DNA from 3 places in the Frankia umida genome. Region 3 is predicted to be linked to each of the others. Evidence: riboswitches for the same ligand, from Rfam matches in the RefSeq annotation. Region 3 holds a riboswitch; each other region holds the start of a gene.
The links. A riboswitch is a leader RNA that binds a small molecule or an ion and turns the genes downstream of it on or off. The one in region 3 is predicted to bind S-adenosylmethionine.
Positions count from the first base shown of each region.

Region 1 (6,678 bases), on a different contig from region 3:
GCGGGGCGAGCCGAACCGCGATCCTCGTCTGTCAGGGGCGGGCGGTCGCGCACGGCCGGCTGGCGCCTGGGCGGTTCGACGATCCGACGGCGCTGGCGTTGCTGCGTCCCGCGGAACGGGTGGCCGTCGAGCAGGTGCGGGCCGACGCGGTGCCTGTCGGCGCCAGGCCACGGATGGCGTTCGAGATGGTGCGGGCCTGCGGTGACGCGATGGCCCCGCGGACCGTCACGATCGATGACGCCGTCCGGGAGGTGGTGGCGCGCCACGGCGCGGCGGGAACCCAGGTGGTCATCCTCGGCGCGGGCCTGGACGGACGGGCCTGGCAGCTGCGCGAGCTCGCCGGTATACCGGTGTTCGAGGTGGATCATCCGGCGACGCAGCGGGAGAAGCGAGAGCGGGCCGGCGGGCTGGCCGAGCCCGTCTCGGCGCCGGTGTACGTCCCGGTGGACTTCAGCCGGGACGACCTCGGCGACGCGCTGGCCGCCGCGGGGCACCGCGAGTCGGCGCCGACCGTCTGGATCTGGGAGGGCGTCGTGCCCTACCTGACCCGCGGTCAGACGCTCGGGACGCTGCAGGTGATCGCGGCGCGGTCCGCGCCCGGCAGCCGGCTGATCATCCAGTATCACTCGCCGACACCGGGGTTCGCCCTTGGCCGGGGAGCCGCGGCGGTGCTGAGCCGGCTCACCGGCAGCGAGAACCCGATGGCACGGGAGCCGAACCGCTCCGCGTGGACGCCACGGGCAATGGGCCGCGCCGTCGCGGCGGGCGGCTTCACCGTCACCCGCGACGACACGCTGCTCGTCCTGGCCCGGCGGTTCGACACCCCGGCACGGCACCGCCAGTCACTGCGCGGCACCCGCATCCTCGTCGCCGACCGTCCCGCCGGCGGGCCATCGCCTGGCTGAGCGGGCCGCGGCCCGCCGACCACGGCACGGGGCAGCCTTGGCCCTGACTCGCAGAGGTGAGATCATCACGGGTAGCGCCGGTTGTCGCCATGCGGGCCAGCGAGGTCACCGTCGGCCGGTATCGGGGGGCGCACCGGCACCATGACTGTCGAGGACCGGCAGGAACCTGGCACGGAGGATGACGGCGAGCGGGTGGACGCCGCGGGGCTGCTGGGTCTGGCCGCGCTCGCGCGGGACCGGCTGGCGCACCTCCCGGACCCGGCGGACCAGCGGGCGAGTTCCTCGCCGCTGGCGGCCAGCTCGCCGTCATGCTGGAACGGGCCTTCGACGAGTCCGGCCAGCGGCGGCTGCTCGACGCGGCGATCGCGGTGAGCCGACTCGTGGTCGCCGGTGGTGACGGTTCCCAGCGGCTCGCTTCTCGCGGTGCGCACCCCCGCTGGCGAGCTCTGCGGCGGGGTGGTCCGGGTGCACGACGGTATTCTCGAACTACACACCGCACTCGGCGCGACCGCCATCGACCTGCGGACGGTCACCGAGATCCAGGCCGTCAGCTCCCGGTCGCCGTCGCTTTCCGCGTCGGCGATGTAGGTCTCGAGCCGCAGGGCGTTGTCGAGGCAGCTCTCGGTGAACCACAGCAGGTCGTACCGGGTGTCCTTCGCTCCCGTCACCGAGCCCCTCTGCGCGGTGGACGTCATGGTGAACGTCCTTCCTGGCGGCTGCTGCACTGCGTGGTGACCAACCGGGCACCGGCCGGTCGGGGAGCGCGACGGGGTCTGTTGCATCGGCTGATCGTCTGGGCGGAGCGCAGGCGTTTCAGTCCGCGCATGGGCCGGAGCCTGGCTTTCAGACGGCTGTGGTCGGATAGGGTGACGCGTCGCGGTGGGCTGGAGGAACTCCAGCCGGTTTCCCAGGATGTCGAAGGCGTAGAAGCGGCGGAGCCCCGGGAAGTTGTCGTCCCAGGTGACCGTGATGCCCTTGTCGGTCAGCCGGTTCGCCAGCCCGTCCAGATCCTCGACGAGGATGCCGGGGTGGGCCTTGCGCGCCGGCCGGAAGTCTCCTCGACACCGAGGTGGATCTCCAGTCGGTCCGCGCGTAGCCACAGCCCGCCGCGCGTTGCCAGCACCGGCGGCTTCTGGCTCTCGGTCATGCCCAGCACGTCGACGTAGAACCTGCGGCAGAGTTCCTCGCTGCCGGGTGGGATCGCCAGCTGGACGTGGTGTGGGCCCAGGCCGTGCGGGGAGGTGGCGTCGGTCGTGTCGTAGGGCAGTGCGGGACGGTGAACCATGGGTCGCTGTCCTCTCGGGTCACGGCGGCCATCAGCCGGCCGCCCGGTCGAGTCGCGCGCCAGACCCGGTCCACCTCGGACGGTAGGTAGCCGTCCTTCGGCCCGCCAGCACGGCTTCTGAGGTGCCCGGCGCGGCGAGCCAGGTCCATGTTGATCGCCACGAACAGTCGCCGAAGATCCGGAGCGGCGCAGAGGCAACCGTACTCGAGGACCAGGCTCCGGCCGGGGTCCTTCGTCATCCAGACGAAAGGTGCTCTCGACAACGATTCTGTCGGACCACCGGTCGGGCATTTTGCCCATAATATTAGGGGACTACTGCCCTATTTTGATAGACGCTTTGCAGATGTGGATTAGTTCGTGATATGAATATCCAGTCAATTGAGGACTATGTGACTGGTCTCCGGAAGGATTTAATAAGAATGCGTCGGAATCGGATGTGCGTAGTTATTTTCGGAACGCTTCTCGCGTGTGGAGGTATGCTGCCTCTCGCCGGTGCGGCGGTTGCCCAGGCTCCGTATGACAACATCGGTGACTTGGCCTACCAGAATCAGCAGCTCAACGCGAATCTGATCTCCCAGAATGGGACCTACCAAAATATCTACTACAACACCCGGGGGATGGCGCCGATCCGTTCCTGGTAGATTTTCGTCGCCGTGTGCGACATCAATGCGGGGCGGATTCCAACGGTCAGTGCACCGACGGTCCAAATTCTTTCAGATTGTGGGTCTCGGCGTAGGCCTCGTCGGGGTTTTCCAGTCGAGGACTTTCCGGGGTCTGCCGTTGAGTTCGGCGGCGATGGCGTCGAGTTCGTTTTGACTGAAGCCGGAGAGGTCGGTACATTTCGGGCTCTCCGCAGTGGGTTGGGGAGTGTGTACGGTCATGAGCCGTGTGTGACGGCTTGGGGTGACGGAACGTAGTCGCGGTTTGGTTCGGGAAGCGGGACACCCGCCCGCTGAAATGATCGCTCTTGCCAGAAAAAGATCATCAAGCGGGCGGGTGCGTGTGTCCCAGGGTAGAGGCTGTGCGTTGGGTGGGTTGCCGGGGCTGCCGGCCGGGGTCGAGGTCGAGCTGGTCGAGCGGGCGGCCGGAGTCAGCTGGCACACCGCGCACCGTGGCTTCGTCGCGGTGGCCGAGGAGGCGGGGATCGTGGTCACCGCCCCGGCCGCTGGGACCGGGCCCGACGGGCCGGTCGCAGACCAGGAGACCACCGCCGACGGGGAGGCAGGCCGGCCGGTGCGGTCGGTGTCCGGGCCGCTGCCGGGCGTCGAGGTGCTCGGGATCGACGACCACCGCCGGGGCCGTCCCCGCTACCAGCGGGACCCGCTCTCCGGCGGCTGGGTCGCCGACGCCGACCGCTGGCAGACCGGGTTGTTCGACTCCGCTGGTGGCCACGGCCTGCTCGGGGCCGTCGAGGGCAGCACGGCGGCGGCCACGGTCGGCTGGATCGAGGCCCGGCCCGCCGCCTGGCGCGCGGGCATCCGGGCGGTCACGATCGACATGTCCACCGTCTACAAGGCTGCCGCCCGCGACGCGCTCCCACACGCGATGATCGCGGTCGACCCGTTCCACGTCGCGCAGCTGGCGAACAAGGCGGTCGGGGATGTCCGCCGCCGGGTCACCCACCAGCTCCGTGACCGCCGCGGCCGGGCCACCGACCCCGAATACACGATCCGCAACCTGCTGGTGCGCGGCCCCGGCGCACTCTCCGGCAACGGCCGCGCGAAGAACCACCTACTCGACCTGCTCGCGCTCTCCCCGACCCGCACCGGCCGAGCCACCACCCGCACCGACGTCGACCGGGCCCTCACCAGGTTCTTCGACTACTGCGCCACGACCGGCGCGACCGTCCCCGAGATCGTCGCTCTCGCCGAAACGATCTCGGACTGGCGCGTCGAGATCACAGCCGCCGTCCTGCACGGCCTGTCCAACGCCGCGGCTGAGGGAGCCAACCGGCTGATCAAACTCGTCTACCGGACCGCCTTCGGCCTGACCAACGTCGCCAACCAGCAACGTCGCCAACCAGCAACGGCGCGCCCCCACCGACCCCCGCCCCCAGCGCCTCGCCCACATCCGCGGGCTGCTCCTGTCCGGCCAGGCCTCTCCCGCGGTGCTACTGGCATGCGAAGACCACGAGGTGCTGGGCATGGCCACCTACGCGTTCCTCTGGCCGGCCGCGGGCGTGACACAGTCACTTTTCCTCAAGGAACTCTACGTTCGCGAACACGCCCGACGCCGCGGCATCGGAGGCCTCCTCATGGATCACCTCCGCCGCATCGCCACCGAAACCAATTGCAGCAGAGTCGAATGGACCACCGACCTCGACAACCAGTCAGTGCAAAGTTTCTACCGTGCACAGGCTTCACCGTGAATACGGGAAAGGTGTTCTATCGGACGGAGATCTGATGAGCCGAGCCGCATGAGCCGACACCACAGCTCGGCCAGTGTTGTCCGGGGCAGACCGAGGACCGTCGACAGCTCGACGTGGATCAGCTGTTCGCCGTGGGGCCAGTGACGGGTCCCACGGCGTTCTCGACGGGCAGGGCGCCGAGGTCCTGCGTTCCGCACTTCATCGCATGTTCGTGTTGACGTGGCTCTCTGTGGCCGGGGACAATCGACTCTCGTTGATCATCCAGAGGATCTGAGGGACCTGGCCCGGTGACGGTCCGGCAACCTGTCCAGCGCGGGCAAGGTGCCAACGCCAGGAACGATGAGGAAACTCCGATGAGTGTTCAGCTCGATGTTCCTGTTCTCGCTGGTTCCCTGGTGCGGCTGGAGCCGTTGACGATGGAGCACGCGGTCGACCTGGCCGCGGCCGTCGAGGAGGACCGGGAGACCTACGGGTTCACGCTGGTTCCCCGTGGGAGCCAGACGCGGGGGTATGCGGCGGCGCTGTTGGCCAGGCCTGGGCTGACGCCGTTCGCCCAGGTCCGGGTGCGTGACGGGAAAGCCGTGGGGTGCACCGGATTCCTGGATCCGCGGCCCTGGCCGGATCGGCCGGCCCTGCGAGCCGTCGAAATCGGCTCCACCTGGCTCGCGGCGTCCGCGCAGGGCAGCGGCATCAACGCCGAGGCGAAGCTTCTGCTGCTGGGGTATGCGTTCGAGACCCTGGGGGTCGCACGGGTCGATCTGAACACCGACGCCCGCAACCACCGGTGCCGGCGGGCGTTGACACGACTGGGTATCAGCTTCGAGGGCGTCCTTCGCAACTGGTCGATGTCCTGGGCGCCGGGGGAGGAGGGGACGGTGCGGGACTCGGCGATGTTCGCGGTGGTCGCTTCCGAATGGCCGGCTGTCCGACGAGCCCTCATGACCCGTCTGGCCTCGGCGGGCATGGCCGCAGGAGTGTCTGGCCCGCCGGCGTCGTGATCGACTCGATCTTCACCCAGAGATCAACGGGTGCTCAATCTGGCCGACAGGTGCTGCCCGTTCTCAGGAACCGGCGCCGATCTTGTGATGGCTGTGTCCCAGTTTCGGCGGTTGGCCTGCCTTGGGAAGGTCTTCTGTCTCATCCCATCTTGGCGGGCAGGGGGACAGGGGCCAGGTCGACCAGCGGCGGGTGTCCTTGATGTGATGTGGGTATGGCCATCCCGCCGCACATGCATCCGTTCGTGCTCGACGTGGCGCCCGCCCACCGTCGGCGTATCGGCGCGATCGACGTCCACAGCACCGACCCGTCCGCCGAGCGGCGTCGGCCCGCCGTGGTGTTCGTGCACGGCGGGCCCGTACCGGCGCAGCTGGAGCCGACCCCCCGGGACTGGCCGACCTTTCTCGGTTACGGCGCGCTCGCCGCCGCCCATGGCCTCGTCGGGGTCACCGTCGACCATGGCCTGCACGGCCCCGGTGACTACCCGGTCGCCGGGCGGAACGTGCGTTCGGCCGTCGAGCAGGCACGCGCCGTCGAGGGCGTCGACCCCGACCGGGTCGGCCTGTGGTTCTTCTCCGGTGGCGGTCCGCTCGCGGCCGGATGGCTCGCCGCCGTGCCCCCGTGGCTGCGCTGCGTCGCGCTGAGCTACCCGTTCCTGAGCGTTCCGCCGGGCGTCCCGGACGGCGCCGAGTTCGACGCGGTTGGCGCCGTCGCCACCCCGGGGCGGCCGCCGATCCTGCTCACCCGGGTCGGTGCCGAGTTCCCGGTGGCGGTGCCCGGCCAGAACGCCTTCGTCGATGCCGCCCGTGCCCACGGCGTTCCGATCGAGGTCATCGACGTCCCGAACGGTCAGCACGGCTTCGACAGCCTCGACCACACCGACGAGTCCCGAACGGCCGTGACCAGGGCCATGACCTGGGTCGCGGCAACGCTGCACGCCAGGGGTGCCGTCGGGGCGTCCGGCCGCTGACCAACCTGGGCGGCCGGGTCAACTCCGGTGCGGTCTGCCGCGGTACATGGAGCGGAGTCCACGGACATGGTGTACAGAGTGTGATCGTCCAGCGACTTACTGGAGTGGCGGTCCGTGACGTGAAGCGACCGCCGCGTGATCCTTCTCGAGAACG
Region 1 covers NZ_JALKFT010000027.1:518-7,195, reverse strand. The annotation lists gene MXD59_RS20505 (class I SAM-dependent methyltransferase) at 1-905, shown strand, start outside; gene MXD59_RS20500 (hypothetical protein) at 971-1,573, opposite strand; partial or broken gene MXD59_RS27455 (IS6 family transposase) at 1,690-1,767, opposite strand; gene MXD59_RS20490 (VOC family protein) at 1,888-2,190, opposite strand; gene MXD59_RS20485 (transposase) at 3,217-4,593, shown strand; SAM riboswitch class I at 4,813-4,904, shown strand; gene MXD59_RS20480 (GNAT family N-acetyltransferase) at 4,912-5,556, shown strand; gene MXD59_RS20475 (alpha/beta hydrolase) at 5,769-6,524, shown strand.
Region 1: it holds a riboswitch for S-adenosylmethionine, as region 3 does, so the genes downstream of both, MXD59_RS20480 (GNAT family N-acetyltransferase) here and MXD59_RS17465 (aminotransferase class V-fold PLP-dependent enzyme) in region 3, are expected to answer to the same signal.

Region 2 (6,678 bases), on a different contig from region 3:
CAGTCGTCCTCGGCGAACTCGTCGTTGATCTCGGCGGCGAGCCGACGCACCGCCTGGGTGTACTCGCGGTACTCGGGCAGGTTGTGCCGCGACGGATAGGCACACACCAGGTGCATCACCTGCCCGCGCCACCGCGGCTGGGCGCGCAGCAGCTCACGGTAGGCCAGCAGGCCCCGCACGATGTTCTTGGACAGCTCCGTCCGGTCGACCCGCACGATCAGCCGTCGTCCGCCGGCGAGCGCCGCGAGTTCCGCCGCCCGCCCGGCCACATCCGCCTGCGCGGCCCGGTCCCGCAACTCCCCCACGTCCACCCCCAGGGGATGGACGCCGATCCGAACCAGCCGTCCCCCGTCCGCCTCCACCCCGTCCGCCTGCGCCCCGTCCGCCTGCGCCAGTACCCGCACCTGACGGTCGTGGACGGCCACACCGGGCAGCGCCTCGGCGCACCGTTCGAACGCGTCGGCCCAGGCATCGGTGAGAAAACCCAGTCGGTCCGCGCCGAGCAGACCGTGCAGCAGCTGCGCCTGGACGTCGTCGGGCAGAATCCGGAAGTAGTCCGGTGGCGCCCACGGGGTGTGACTGAAGTGGGCGATCCGCAGGTCAGGGCGCATCCGACGGAGCTGGCCGGGGACGAGCATCAGGTGGTAGTCCTGCACGAGGACGCAGGCTCCGGGCGCCGCCTCCTGCGCCAGCGCCTCGGCGAACATCGCGTTGTACGCCTGGTAGGCGGCCCAGTCCTGGCGAAACCGCGCACCGAACACCGGCTGCGACGCCGGCGCGTACAACAGATGCTGGACGAACCACAGCACCCGGTTCGCCACGGCGTTGTAGGCCCGGTCGAAGATCTCCTGATCGATGTCGAGGATGCGCACCGCGGCGCGGCCGGTGTCGAAGCCAGCCCGGTCGAGCCGCCCGTCGGGCGCCCGGCTCGCCGCCCGCCGATCGGCGTCCCCCAGGGCCGCGCACACCCACACCAGGCGGTCGGCGTCCGGCGGCGCGTCGGCGGCCGCCTGCCCGAGCCCGGACACCAGCCCGCCGGCGCCACGTCGCAGCAGCAGCTCGCCGTCCGGACCATCGGCGAACGCGACCGGCCCACGGTTCGACGCGACGAGGACCCGCGCCGTCCCGGTAGCAGCCGAGGGCGCGGGAACAGGCTCCGGGGGCGCGGGCGCAGCATCCGGGGGCACGGGGGCAGGGTCCGCCGATACGGAAGCAGGGGCCACAGCGGTGCTGTGTGTGACGTCCGACATGCGTTGCACACAGCGGAGAGTAGGCCATCTGCGCCGCCGTGAAGGCCCGCTCCGGCGCACCGCTCAGCCCAGATGTTGGTCTCTCGCTGGTACCGATGCCTTTTCGCCGGACGGCCACCGCCCACGCACCATCGACCCGAGGCAACCCTCGGTGACTCTCAGTCGACGATGGCCTGACGCACCGCATTGGCCCAACCGGCGCCGACGGAGCCGTCCTCAATGGTGACGTTGTCGTACTTCGGTAGCAGCCCGGGGATGCTGGGATGACGCAGCGCGTTGGCGACCAGGTGCATCCGACCGACGTGCGCGGCCATCTCCAGATCACTCGCCGAGTCGCCGATCGCGATCGCCTCGGTCGGCGACAGCCCACGTCGGCGCAGGTCGTAGGCCACGGCGTCGCCCTTGCTGACGCCGTCTGGCACCAGGTGGTAGACGTGCGGCTGGCCGCCGAGATGCGGCATGTGCGACGGCGAGATCAGCCCGTTGTCGCGCATGCTCAGCCAGCCGAAACCGATCTCGGTGAGCCACGCGTCGACCTCGGCGACCTCGATCCGCCCGCGCAGCATCACATCGATCTCACGCCCGGTGTGCCAGGGCGTGTGCAGCTCCAGCTCACCGGGATGACGGTCGATCAGCTTGTCCAGCAGGACGGGTGGGACCTGGTCGAAGTCGGACGGCATCGCACCGCGCAGGATCTCGCTGTCGCGCCCGCGGTTCCAGCCGACGATCGCACCGAGCTCGCCGATGAACCCGTCCGCGCCGAAGATCTGCGCCGCCTCGAGCAGCTGCGGCCGGGTGCGCCCGCTCACCAGCACCAGCAGGACTCCCGCGGTGTGCAGCTCGATGAGCGCCTGCGCGGGCTCCAGGGTCACCCCCCCGCCCTCGGCGAGAAAGAAGCAGCCCCCGGGCCCGACCATCGTGCCGTCAAGATCGGTGTAGACGACGCGGACACTCACTGTTATGAACTCCCTGGTCCTAGGACGGCACCCGGTGGGACACTGGCTGACGCGACACACAACCGTGAACCAGGAAACATCGGTGCACGATCTCGGGCACGCGGTCTACAGTACGGACAGACAACTTCATCTGGCTCATCCAGAGGGGCAGAGGGAACGGCCCGGCGAAGCCCCGGCAACCACCCGCACGCTGTGCGTGCGCGGCAGGTGCTAATTCCGACCTGTGGCAGGTTGCCGCGGGAAAGATGAGGAGCTTCTCCATGACTCTCGCGCCCGAGCGCGCCACCGCCTCCGCCCTGGACGTGGCCAACCCCGCCGTCGGCCTGTCCTGTCGCCACTGCGGAGCGACCTACCCGCTGTCACCGAGCCATGTGTGCGTCGAGTGCTTCGCCCCGCTGGAGATCTCCTACGACCCGGACCTGCTGCGCCGGGTCACCCGGGAGTCGATCGAGGCCGGCCCGCGCAACCTGTGGCGTTACGTCGGCCTGCTGCCCGCCGGCCACGACCCGTCCCGCCGGGTCTCCCTCGGTGCCGGCTGGACGCCACTGCGCCACGCCCCGCGGCTGGCCGCCGAACTCGGGATGAAGACGCTGTACGTCAAGGACGACAGCGCCAACCCCACCCACTCGTTCAAGGACCGGGTTGTCTCGGTCGCCCTGTCCGCCGCCCGTGAGCTTGGTTTCACCACGGTGGCCTGCGCGTCCACCGGTAACCTCGCCCAGTCGGTGGCCGCGCACGCCGCCAGTGCCGGGCTGCGCTCGGTCGTCCTCGTCCCGCACGACCTCGAGGCCGGCAAGACCGTCTCCACCGGTGTGTACGGCGGCACCCTGGTCGCCATCCAGGGCACCTATGACGATGTCAACCGGCTGTGCAGCGAACTGGCCGGCGAGTACGAGTGGGCGTTCGTCAACGTCAACGTGCGCCCGTTCTACGCCGAGGGTTCCAAGACGCTGGGCTACGAGGTCGCCGAGCAGCTCGGCTGGCGGCTCCCCCAGCAGGTCGTCGTGCCGATCGCGTCCGGCTCGCTGCTGACCAAGGTCGACAAGGCGTTCGGTGAGCTCGGCAAGCTCGGCCTGGTCGAGCCGACCCCCTACCGGGTCTTCGGCGCCCAGGCCGCCGGCTGCAACCCCGTCGCCGCCGCCTTCAGCCGCGGGGTCGACACCGTCGCCCCCGTCCGTCCGTCGACGATCGCCAAGTCGCTGTCCATCGGTAACCCCGCCGACGGCCCCTACGCCCTGGACGTCGCCCGCCGCACCGGCGGCGCGATCACCGACGTCACCGACCCCGAGATCCTCGAGGGCATGCGCCTGCTCGCCCGCACCGAGGGGATCTTCGGGGAGACCGCCGGTGGCGTCACGGTGGCGACTCTGCGCCGTCTGCTGCGCGAGGGCCTACTCGACCCCGAGGCCGAGACCGTCATCTACAACACCGGTGACGGCCTGAAGACCCTCGACCCGCTGGTCGAGACCGGTGGCCCCACCGCCACCATCAAGCCCTCCCTGCGCGCCTTCGAGGCCGCAGGCCTGGGCGACGACTCCGCCGCCTGAGGCCTGCCCACGGCCCCGTGCCTGACCCCTGGTCACGGGGGCGTGGTGCGACGGTCCGCCGAGCGGGCTTCGTGACATTCGGTGCGCCTTGGCCACCGCGGGTGCCGGTTTCTCCTCTCGGTTACCTCAGGACCGGGCGTCCACCGGCGTGGAGCGACGTCCACCGGCGGCCAGCGGGCGTCCAGGAGGCATCCGAAATGTCCTAGAAGCGGCTGTCGGTGCCGCCGGACGCGGACGAGGGGAACAGCAGGGGACGAACGGTCGCACAGCCGGTTGCGGGGGCGGCTCGGGACGGGGAACAACGGGTGCGGCGGGGCTCGCCGACCGAGGGCGCGCTTGCACTCTCCCAGGGTGAGTGCTAAACATGAGCTGGCACTCTCGTGATGGGAGTGCCAAGGCTGAAACGGCGAGGCTGCCCAGTCCTCCCGGCTGTCATGGCGGTTTGTCCGCACCTGGCCGGAGCTGGCGGGAGCCGTCCGTCGCGGGCGTCGTTGTGGCCAGGCCATCGAACCTGCCATCCCACTGGGAGGACCCAGAAACCATGCCGAAGATCATTGCCTTCGATGAGGAGGCTCGGCGCGGCCTGGAGCGCGGCATGAACCAGCTGGCCGACGCCGTCAAGGTCACGCTCGGCCCCAAGGGTCGCAACGTCGTGCTGGAGAAGAAGTGGGGCGTCCCCACGATCACCAACGACGGTGTCTCCATCGCCAAGGAGATCGAGCTCGAGGACCCGTACGAGAAGATCGGCGCGGAGCTCGTCAAGGAAGTCGCGAAGAAGACCAACGACGTCGCGGGTGACGGCACCACCACCGCGACGATCCTGGCCCAGGCGCTGGTCCGTGAGGGTCTGCGCAACGTGGCCGCCGGCGCCAACCCCCTCGGCCTGAAGAAGGGCATCGAGGTCGCGGTCGAGCGCGTCTCCGAGGAGCTGTCCAAGCAGGCCAAGGAGGTGGAGACCAAGGAGCAGATCGCCTCCACCGCCTCCATCTCGGCCGGTGACCCCGCGATCGGCGGGCTCATCGCCGAGGCGCTGGACAAGGTCGGCAAGGAGGGTGTGGTCACCGTCGAGGAGAGCAACACCTTCGGTCTCGAGCTTGAGCTCACCGAGGGCATGCGCTTCGACAAGGGCTACATCTCGCCGTACTTCGTCACCGACGCCGACCGCCAGGAAGCCGTCCTCGACGACCCGTACATCCTGATCGTCAACAGCAAGATCGCGGCGGTCAAGGACGTTCTCCCGCTGCTGGAGAAGGTCATGCAGACCAGCAAGCCGCTGGTCATCATCTCCGAGGACGTCGAGGGCGAGGCCCTGGCCACCCTGGTCGTCAACAAGATCCGCGGCACCTTCAAGAGCGTCGCGGTCAAGGCTCCCGGCTTCGGCGACCGCCGCAAGGCGATCCTCGGTGACATCGCCATCCTCACCGGTGGCCAGGTCATCTCCGAGGACGTCGGCCTCAAGCTCGAGAGCACCTCGCTCGACCTGCTCGGCCGCGCGCGCAAGATCGTCGTCACCAAGGACGAGACCACCGTCGTCGAAGGTGCGGGCGACCCCGACCAGATCGCCGGTCGGGTCAGCCAGATCCGCAACGAGATCGAGAAGTCCGACTCGGACTACGACCGCGAGAAGCTCCAGGAGCGCCTCGCGAAGCTCGCCGGTGGTGTCGCCGTCATCAAGGTCGGCGCGGCCACCGAGGTCGAGCTCAAGGAGAAGAAGCACCGCATCGAGGACGCGGTCTCCAACGCCAAGGCCGCCGTCGAGGAGGGCATCGTCGCCGGTGGTGGCGTCGCGCTGCTCCAGGCGTCGATCACCGCCTTCGAGAAGCTCGACCTCTCCGGCGACGAGGCCACGGGCGCCAACATCGTCCGCCTCGCGCTCGAGGCCCCCATCAAGCAGATCGCCTTCAACAGCGGTCTCGAGGGTGGCGTCGTGGTCGACAAGGTCCGTAACCTGCCCACCGGCCACGGCCTCAACGCCGCCACCGGTGAGTACGTCGACCTGATCGCCACCGGCATCATCGACCCGGCCAAGGTCACCCGCTCGGCGCTGCAGAACGCCGCGTCGATCGCCGGCCTGTTCCTCACCACCGAGGCCGTCATCGCCGACAAGCCGGAGAAGAACCCGGCCCCCGCCGTCCCCGGCGGCGGCGGCGACATGGACTTCTGAGACTCCTCCAGTCTCAGGACGTCAGCTCGGCACCACCGGCCGTCCCGGCCACATCAGACCGGGCTCGGCCGGGTCGAGGTGGGGCGGCGCACCACCCGCACCGCGTCGACACAGCACGAATGGTAACGGCGAAAGGCGGCTCCGCTTCGACGCGGAGTCGCCTTTCGCCGTTTCTGTGGTGGTTCTCCCGAACCGCTTGATCGCAGCGACAATGCCAGAAAAGAGGCATTCATCACGCAGATTCGACTGAACCTGGGGATACCCCCCGGATGGGGTGGACAAATCCGAGCCACCACGGATCAGCGTGGATCAATCCGACTGGATGGTCGATCCTCCCGGCCCCGACGGCACTCCACCCCTCGACCGGGAGGGGCACAGGCGGGCCGGCACGCCAGAGACCCGACCCGAAGCGGAGACAGAAGGGCCCACAGGAGCCCGCAGTCGAGCTGGCGAGGCATCAGGGGGACCGGGGGAGACCGGGAGGCGGAAGGCGGGGAGGCGGGTGCTCACCTCCGTGGACGGGAGGTTCCACGGAGGTGAGCCGCCGCGGCCTGGGAGCAGGCGCACACTCGGGACGGAGCGAGCGCCGGGAGGCGCTCCCAAAGACGGCCTTCTGCGGGTAAATCACAATCTCCTGCAGCGGAGAGCAAGTTACCAGGCAGTAGGACGGCCCGGCAAGAGTTTTATGTCACTTCTTATCGACAATTTTCCGTCGACTGATCATTTGAAGTCGACGAATTGCGCGACACGGACAATTGACC
Region 2 covers NZ_JALKFT010000001.1:334,011-340,688, forward strand. The annotation lists gene MXD59_RS01305 (alpha,alpha-trehalose-phosphate synthase (UDP-forming)) at 1-1,250, opposite strand, end outside; gene MXD59_RS01310 (HAD family hydrolase) at 1,409-2,206, opposite strand; SAM riboswitch class I at 2,339-2,458, shown strand; gene thrC (threonine synthase) at 2,467-3,753, shown strand; gene groL (chaperonin GroEL) at 4,295-5,917, shown strand.
Region 2: it holds a riboswitch for S-adenosylmethionine, as region 3 does, so the genes downstream of both, thrC (threonine synthase) here and MXD59_RS17465 (aminotransferase class V-fold PLP-dependent enzyme) in region 3, are expected to answer to the same signal.

Region 3 (6,678 bases):
GATGGAGATCCTGTAAAACGCCTGCCGAAACCTGTTAAAGGTTGCTCTCCATCAGGTGGGGTGGCGGGCGGCCTCGAAGACGCGGTTGGCGATGGCGGCGGTGGCCCGGGCCGCGGCCCTTTCGTGGCCGGACTGCGCGCCGCCGGACAGGTTGACGCCGTCGACGCCCGGCAGCGCCAGCATCCGGGTCGCGAGCCGGGCGGTCGCCGTGATCCCCGCGGCGGTCGGATCGGGGGCGTTCACGATGGCGTCCAGGAAGCCGGCGGGCAGTCGGGGGCCGGCGAACGAGGCGACGACGGCGGCGGTCGCCGCGCTGGTCACGACCGGCACGCAGGCCAGTACCAGCCCGGTGAAACCGGTGGCGCGCAGCCCCGCCACCGCCTCGCCGACCGGTCCGGGCCCACCGCAGTGGTCCACGAACACCGTGTCCGCCCCGGCGTCGATCTTGGCCATCAGGCGGGACAGCCGGTGGGCGGTGGGTGGTGCGGCCGGCGCGTGCGCGACGGAGACATGCGCGCCGTGCCCCCGTGCGAGCGCGACGACATCCAGACTGTCCAGATCGAACACGCCGGGGGTGTCGTCGCGATGCCCCAACGCCGGATGATCACCGGTGACGCAGTGCACCCCGGTGACCCCGGCGTCCAGGCAGGCGGCGACCTCACCGGCGAGTGCCACCCGGTTACGGTCCCGGCAGTTCACCCCGACCCAGACGGCTATCCCACGCCGGGTGAGCAACCCCGACCGGTAGGACGGCGGGAACTGGACCCGCGCCCCACCGTGATCGCCGAGCAGGCAGGCGTCCACGGCTGGGGCGAGGATCTCCGCGGTGTCGAGCAGGCTGTCGGTGGACAGCGCCGCGGCGGGCAGATCGGCGACGATCACCGGCCTGCGCGCCGCGACCTCCGTCAGCTCACCCACATCCCACACCTGGTCATCGGCCCCCGCCGGTCCTGTCGCCTCCACCGGGGGAGGGGGATAGGGCCAGCTGTCGAGCGCGGCCAGGAAGGAGCAGGCGCCCACGCCGGGCACCTCACAGTCACCGTCCGCTCCCACTCCCGCACACGGCCCGTGCAGCATCGACTTGGGACAGCGGGCGACCGCGTCGCTCCAACTGGCCCCGGTGAATCCCCCGTTGTGTGGCACGCCGTCACTGTCCGGCCGTGCCGTCGACGGACGGTTTCACCCCGATGAGCCCGCGGTAAAGCCTCAGGTCCCGCAGGGTGCCAGGGCGGCACCTACCTGCCCGGCGGACTGGCCCGGGACCTGGGCGTACTGCTCGGCCCAGGCGGGCAGGCGGCGCTCGTCCCGCACCGGCTGCCAGCCACCGTCGCGCTGGTGGTAGGACAGCCGCGGACCGGTGCGCAGGTAGTCCTCGAGCGCGACGAGCAGCCGGTCGACATGCGCCGACGTCGTGCCGACCCCGATGCTCGCCCGCAGCGCCCCACCCGGTGCCCCGAGTCGGGCCAGCAGCGGATGCGCGCAGAACCGTCCGGCCCGTACCCCGATCCCGTGTTCGGCCGACAGATACGCCGAGACCAACCCCGGATCGTGTCCCGGCAGGGAGAACGCCACCACTCCCACCCCCTGCGCGCGGCCCCCGTCGGAAGCGCCGTCCTCGGGCTGGCTGTTCTCGGGCCAGATGCGGTGGACGACGACCCGGCCCGGCGCACCCTGGTCCAGGGCGGCGAGTCCCCGCAGCAGCCGGTCGCGCAGCGCCGACTCGTGGTCGCGCCACACCTCGGGGGTGATCTCGGCGAGGGTGCGGCAGGCGGCGGCGATCGCGGTGGCGCCGGCGAGGTTCGGCGTGCCGGCCTCGTGTCGAGCCGGCCCGGTGGCCCAGTCGACCGAGGCCGCGCCGACCTCACGTACCGCGCCGCCACCGGCCAGGTACGGCGGGGCCGTGTCCAGCCAGTCGGCCCGTCCGACCAGGACCCCGGCGCCGAACGGCGCGTACAGCTTGTGACCGGAGAAGGCCAGGTAGTCGATGCCGAGGGCGGCCATGTCGATACGCCGGTGCGGGGCGAGCTGCGCCGCGTCGACGAACAGCCGGGCGCCGACGTCATGGGCCAACCGGGCCAGCCGCCGCAGCGGCGGCGCCTCCCCGGTGACATTGGACGCCCCGGTCACCGCGAGCAGCCGCACCGGCGCGGCCCGCAGTTCGGCGTCCAGCGCCTCCAGGCTTTCGCCCAACGTCGCGCGGACGGTGACGCAGCGCGCCCCGACCCGCCGCCAGGGCAGCAGGTTCGCGTGATGCTCGAGGTCGAACAGCACGACCTGCGCTGCCGCGCCGCCCGCACCCCCGGTGCCGGTGGACGCCACGGCATGGGCCAGCAGGTTCACCGCGTCGGTGGTGTTGCGGGTGAACAGGACGGCGTCCTCGGCGCGGGCACCGAGGAAACGCGCGACGTCGTGGCGTGCCCCCTCGTACAGCGACGTGCACACCGCCGAGGCGAACCCCGCGCCGCGGTGCACACTCGCCGAGTACGGCAGCACCCGGCGAACATGATCGGCCACGGCTTCCAGGCACGGCGCGCTCGCCGCGTAGTCAAGGTTGGCGTACTCCACCTGGCCGCCGCCGGCCAGCGGCACCTGTAGCCCCGCCCCCTCCACCGGGAGCAACGCCGCCTGCGCGGGCGTGGATGTGGGCACGGCAGAAATGATCGAGGTCATCATTGCTCCGAGAACAACCCGTGTCGGGTCTGCACTTGCCATCGGCTGGTCGCCGCGGCCCTGTCGTCACCCGGGGCACCCCGCTGCGTGAGGAGGGTTGCCGGCCAGCAAGCCGGGGCTTGGACGCTGGCACTCAGGACAGTGATCGGACTCTAGCAAAGCCCGCCATTCCCGGTCGGCACGGTGAACATGGCCACGCCGGACATCGTCCACGCCGATCCCACCGGATCGGACGGCATCGGCCCGAGTGGCGTCGCTTCGGGTGGCGTCGGTTCGGTGACGTCGGGGGCTACTCGGCGGCGCCGAGGGCACCTGCGACCAGCAGGAGCACCAGGACGAGCGCGGCCACCGCGGCCAGCTGCGGCTGACGTCCGCGAAGCCAGCACCAGCCGGCAGCGGCGACCCCGGCGGCCGGGGTGGCGGCGAGCACCACCATCCCGAGCAGGACGATCGCGTCCGCCCGCGCGTGGCGCAGCCCACCGGCCAGGTCGGACAGCCGCAGCGCGGCACCCGGGCCGAGGATGTCGCCGTGGGAACGGCCGGTCCACGCCGCGCCGTTCTGGCCGAACGCCGCGATCAGCCCGGCGACCACCAGCAGCACCCCGAGAATCCCCCCGACCCGCAGCACCCACGCGACCGGTCGCGCCCCGACCTCATGGCCGCACCGCGCCCCGGCTGGTCCGGGGGAGACCGCAGGCGCCTCGGGTGGGTCCTGCGGCGGTGGGGGCGGGCGGGTCATGCCAGACCCCGCAGCAGCATCTGGACGCTGATCACCAGCAGGACCGCGAGGAAGACCAGGCGCAGTGTCGCGACGGGCACCACGGACAGCAGGCGGGAGCCGAGTCGGGCGCCCACCACCGTGCCGATCGCGACCGCGCCGGCCAGGGCCGGAACCACGTCCCCACGTTGCAGGTAGACGACGGCGCTCGCGGCGCCGGTCACCCCGATCATGAGGCTGCTCGTGGCGGTCGAGACCTTGAGGGGAAGTCGCATCGCGAGGTCCATCGCGGGCACCTTCATCGCACCCGACCCGATGCCGAGCAGGCCGCTGACCGTGCCCGCGGCGGTCATCATCGTCAGGCCGGTCGCGGTTCTGGTCACCCGGTAGGCACGCCGTTCGCTTCCGTTCGCGACGTCGCCGTGCAGGGTGAGGACATCGGCGAGGCGATCACCGGGGACCGCGAGCGTGTCGGTCGTCGCGTCGCGGCGGGTGCGCAGCATCTGGATCGCGCTGAAGGCGAGCACCACGCCGAAGATGGTGTAGAGGACATGGGTGCCGAGGTGGCCGGCGAGCAGCGCCCCGATCACCGCCCCGATGACGGTGGCGACCTCGAGGGTCACCGCGACACGCAGGTTCGCGAAGCCCTCGTCCAGGTACCGGGGTGAGGCGGCGGCGCTGCCGGCGACGACCGAGATCACCGAGGCGCCGATCGCGAGCCGGACGTCCAGCCCGAAGGCGAGGGTGAGGATCGGCACGATGAAGGTGCCACCGCCCAGCCCCAGCAGGCTCCCCAGGGCCCCCGACGCGACGCACACGGCGGTGATGACGGCGATCTCCGCCAACGGGCTCACGGTACTCACCTCGCCTTCTGTTGTTTATGTCTGATACAGACAATATCCGGATGGGACCTTTCTGGCGAGGGAAGACGGCGCGGGCTCGGCGTCCGCGCACAGGTGTGGCAGGGGTCACGGCGTTTCGGGGGGTCTGAATATGAGTACGGCACAGTACTGTTTCGTTTGGTGGTCGACGGTCCCTGACCTGGCTGTGGTCCGCCTGGCGGGATCTGTGGGTGTGGTGATCGAGCTGTGACCGTGGTGCGCGCGGATGCGAAGGGAGGCATGTGTGTCGTCTCCGGAGGGTTCGGGCCGGGGCCGTCCTCGGGATGAGTCCCGCGAGCAGGCGATTCTCGACGCGGCGCTGGAACTGCTCGTCGAGGTCGGCTACGAGCGGATGAGCATGGTCGCCGTCGCGAACCGGGCCCGGGCCAGCAAGGCGACGATCTACCGGCGCTGGAGCTGCAAGGACGCGATGGTCGTCGAGGCGCTGCGTCGTCGGGCGCCCGCCGAACATGTCGCCGCCGACACCGGAAGTCTGCGCGACGACCTGATGGTCGACGTCCGGCTGATGGCTCGCTCGATCGTCGACGTCGGCGGTGGGCTGCTCATGGGGGTGCTGCGCGCGGCCTCCGAGTCCCCGCGGTTGGCCGAGGTCATCCAGGAGCACATGGTGCGTAACAAGGCCGAACTGTGTGGAAACGCGCTTGTGCTGGCGGCCAGGCGGGGTGAGATCCCCGCCGATCTCGACGCCGTCCCGCTGGCGGAGGCGATTCTGTCCATGATCCTGACCCGGCAGATGTTCGGTGTCGGCCCGCTCGACGAGCGGTTCGTCACGCACGTCGTCGATGACGTCGCCATGCCGCTGATCGCGGGCCTGGCGGCCCGAGCGTCAGCCCCCTCGAACGTCTGAGCTATTATCTGTCCGAACGTCTGATCGGTTCTCGGGTCGACGTCGGTCGGGTGCGCGCCGTGGTCCGCGGCGGGCGCTGATCGTGTCACGTCACTGGGCGGTGTTCCGTCCTCCTGGTCAGACGTCCCCTTTGTCATGCCGCCAGCAAGCCAACCCAGCCAGCAAGCCAGCCCGGTCTGACCAGCCCGGTTGGTGCCCGTCCAGCCAGGTTCGGTCCGTCCCACCCGTACGCGACGGCCATGTCGTCGTGCGCGGTTCTGCGCCGGTATGCCCATGCGCGGCCATCCGACGTGAACATCCGGCAATTCGACTGTTGTGGCTAGGAGCCCACTCGTGACCGATACCGTCGCCGCCCGGACAGATCATGATCCGGCGCCGCTGGCTGACGACGCTCCCGATCCACGGCGCTGGCTGGCGCTGTCGATCATCGCCGTCGCGCAGCTCATGGTCGTGCTCGACGCGTCCATCGTGAACATCGCCCTGCCGCACGCGCAGGACGCGCTGCACATCTCCACCGCCAACCGGCAGTGGATGGTGACGGCCTACACCCTCGCCTTCGGCGGTCTGCTGCTGCTCGGCGGCCGGATCGCCGACTATGTCGGCCGCAAGCGCGCCTTCATCTGGGGTCTGATCGGGTTCGCGCTCGCCTCGGCGCTGGGTGGTCTCGCGCCCAACGCCGGGCTGCTGTTCGCCGCCCGCGCGCTGCAGGGCGCGTTCGCCGCGGTGCTCGCACCGGCCGCGCTCTCCCTGATCACGGTCACCTTCACCGAGAGCAAGGAGCGGGCCCGCGCCTTCGGCGTGTACGGCGCGATCTCCGGCGGTGGCGCGGCGATCGGCCTCATCCTCGGTGGTCTGCTCACCGAGTACGCCTCGTGGCGGTGGTGCCTGCTGGTCAACGTACCGATCGCGCTGGTCACCGCACTCGCCGCCGCGCCGGTCGTGCGGGAGAGCCGCACCGAGGGCAGGGCCAGTTACGACCTGCCCGGCGCGCTGACGGTGACCGCGGGGCTCGTCGCGCTCGTCTACGGCTTCACCGTGGCCGCCGACGACGGCTGGAGCGACGCCCGCACGCTGGGGCTGCTCGCGGGTGCGGTCGCACTGCTCGTCGCGTTCGTCGTGATCGAGATGCGGACCTCCGCGCCGCTGCTACCGCTGCGGGTCGCGCTGGAACGTAACCGCGGCGGGTCGTTCCTGGCCTCGCTGTTCACCGGCGCCGGCCTGTTCGCGATGTTCCTGTTCCTCACCTTCTACTTCCAGCAGACCCTGGGCTACAGCGCGCTCAAGACCGGCCTGGCCTTCCTGCCGTTCAGCGGCGGGATCATCGTCTCGGCCGGGGTCGCGAGCCAACTGCTGCCCCGGGTCGGGCCGCGGCTGCTGGCCGGCGGGGGTGCCGTGCTCGCCGCGGTCGGCATGGCGTTGCTGCTGCGGGTGGGCCTCGACACCGGCTACGCCTCGCACGTGCTGCCCTCCGTGCTGCTGATCAGCTTCGGGATGGGATTCTCCTTCGTTCCGCTGTCGAGTGTGGCGCTGATCGGGGTCGA
Region 3 covers NZ_JALKFT010000018.1:44,313-50,990, forward strand. The annotation lists gene MXD59_RS27005 (methylenetetrahydrofolate reductase C-terminal domain-containing protein) at 52-1,143, opposite strand; gene MXD59_RS17465 (aminotransferase class V-fold PLP-dependent enzyme) at 1,207-2,649, opposite strand; SAM riboswitch class IV at 2,697-2,811, opposite strand; gene MXD59_RS17470 (DUF1634 domain-containing protein) at 2,960-3,409, opposite strand; gene MXD59_RS17475 (sulfite exporter TauE/SafE family protein) at 3,406-4,242, opposite strand; gene MXD59_RS17480 (TetR/AcrR family transcriptional regulator) at 4,514-5,137, shown strand; gene MXD59_RS17485 (MFS transporter) at 5,471-6,678, shown strand, end outside.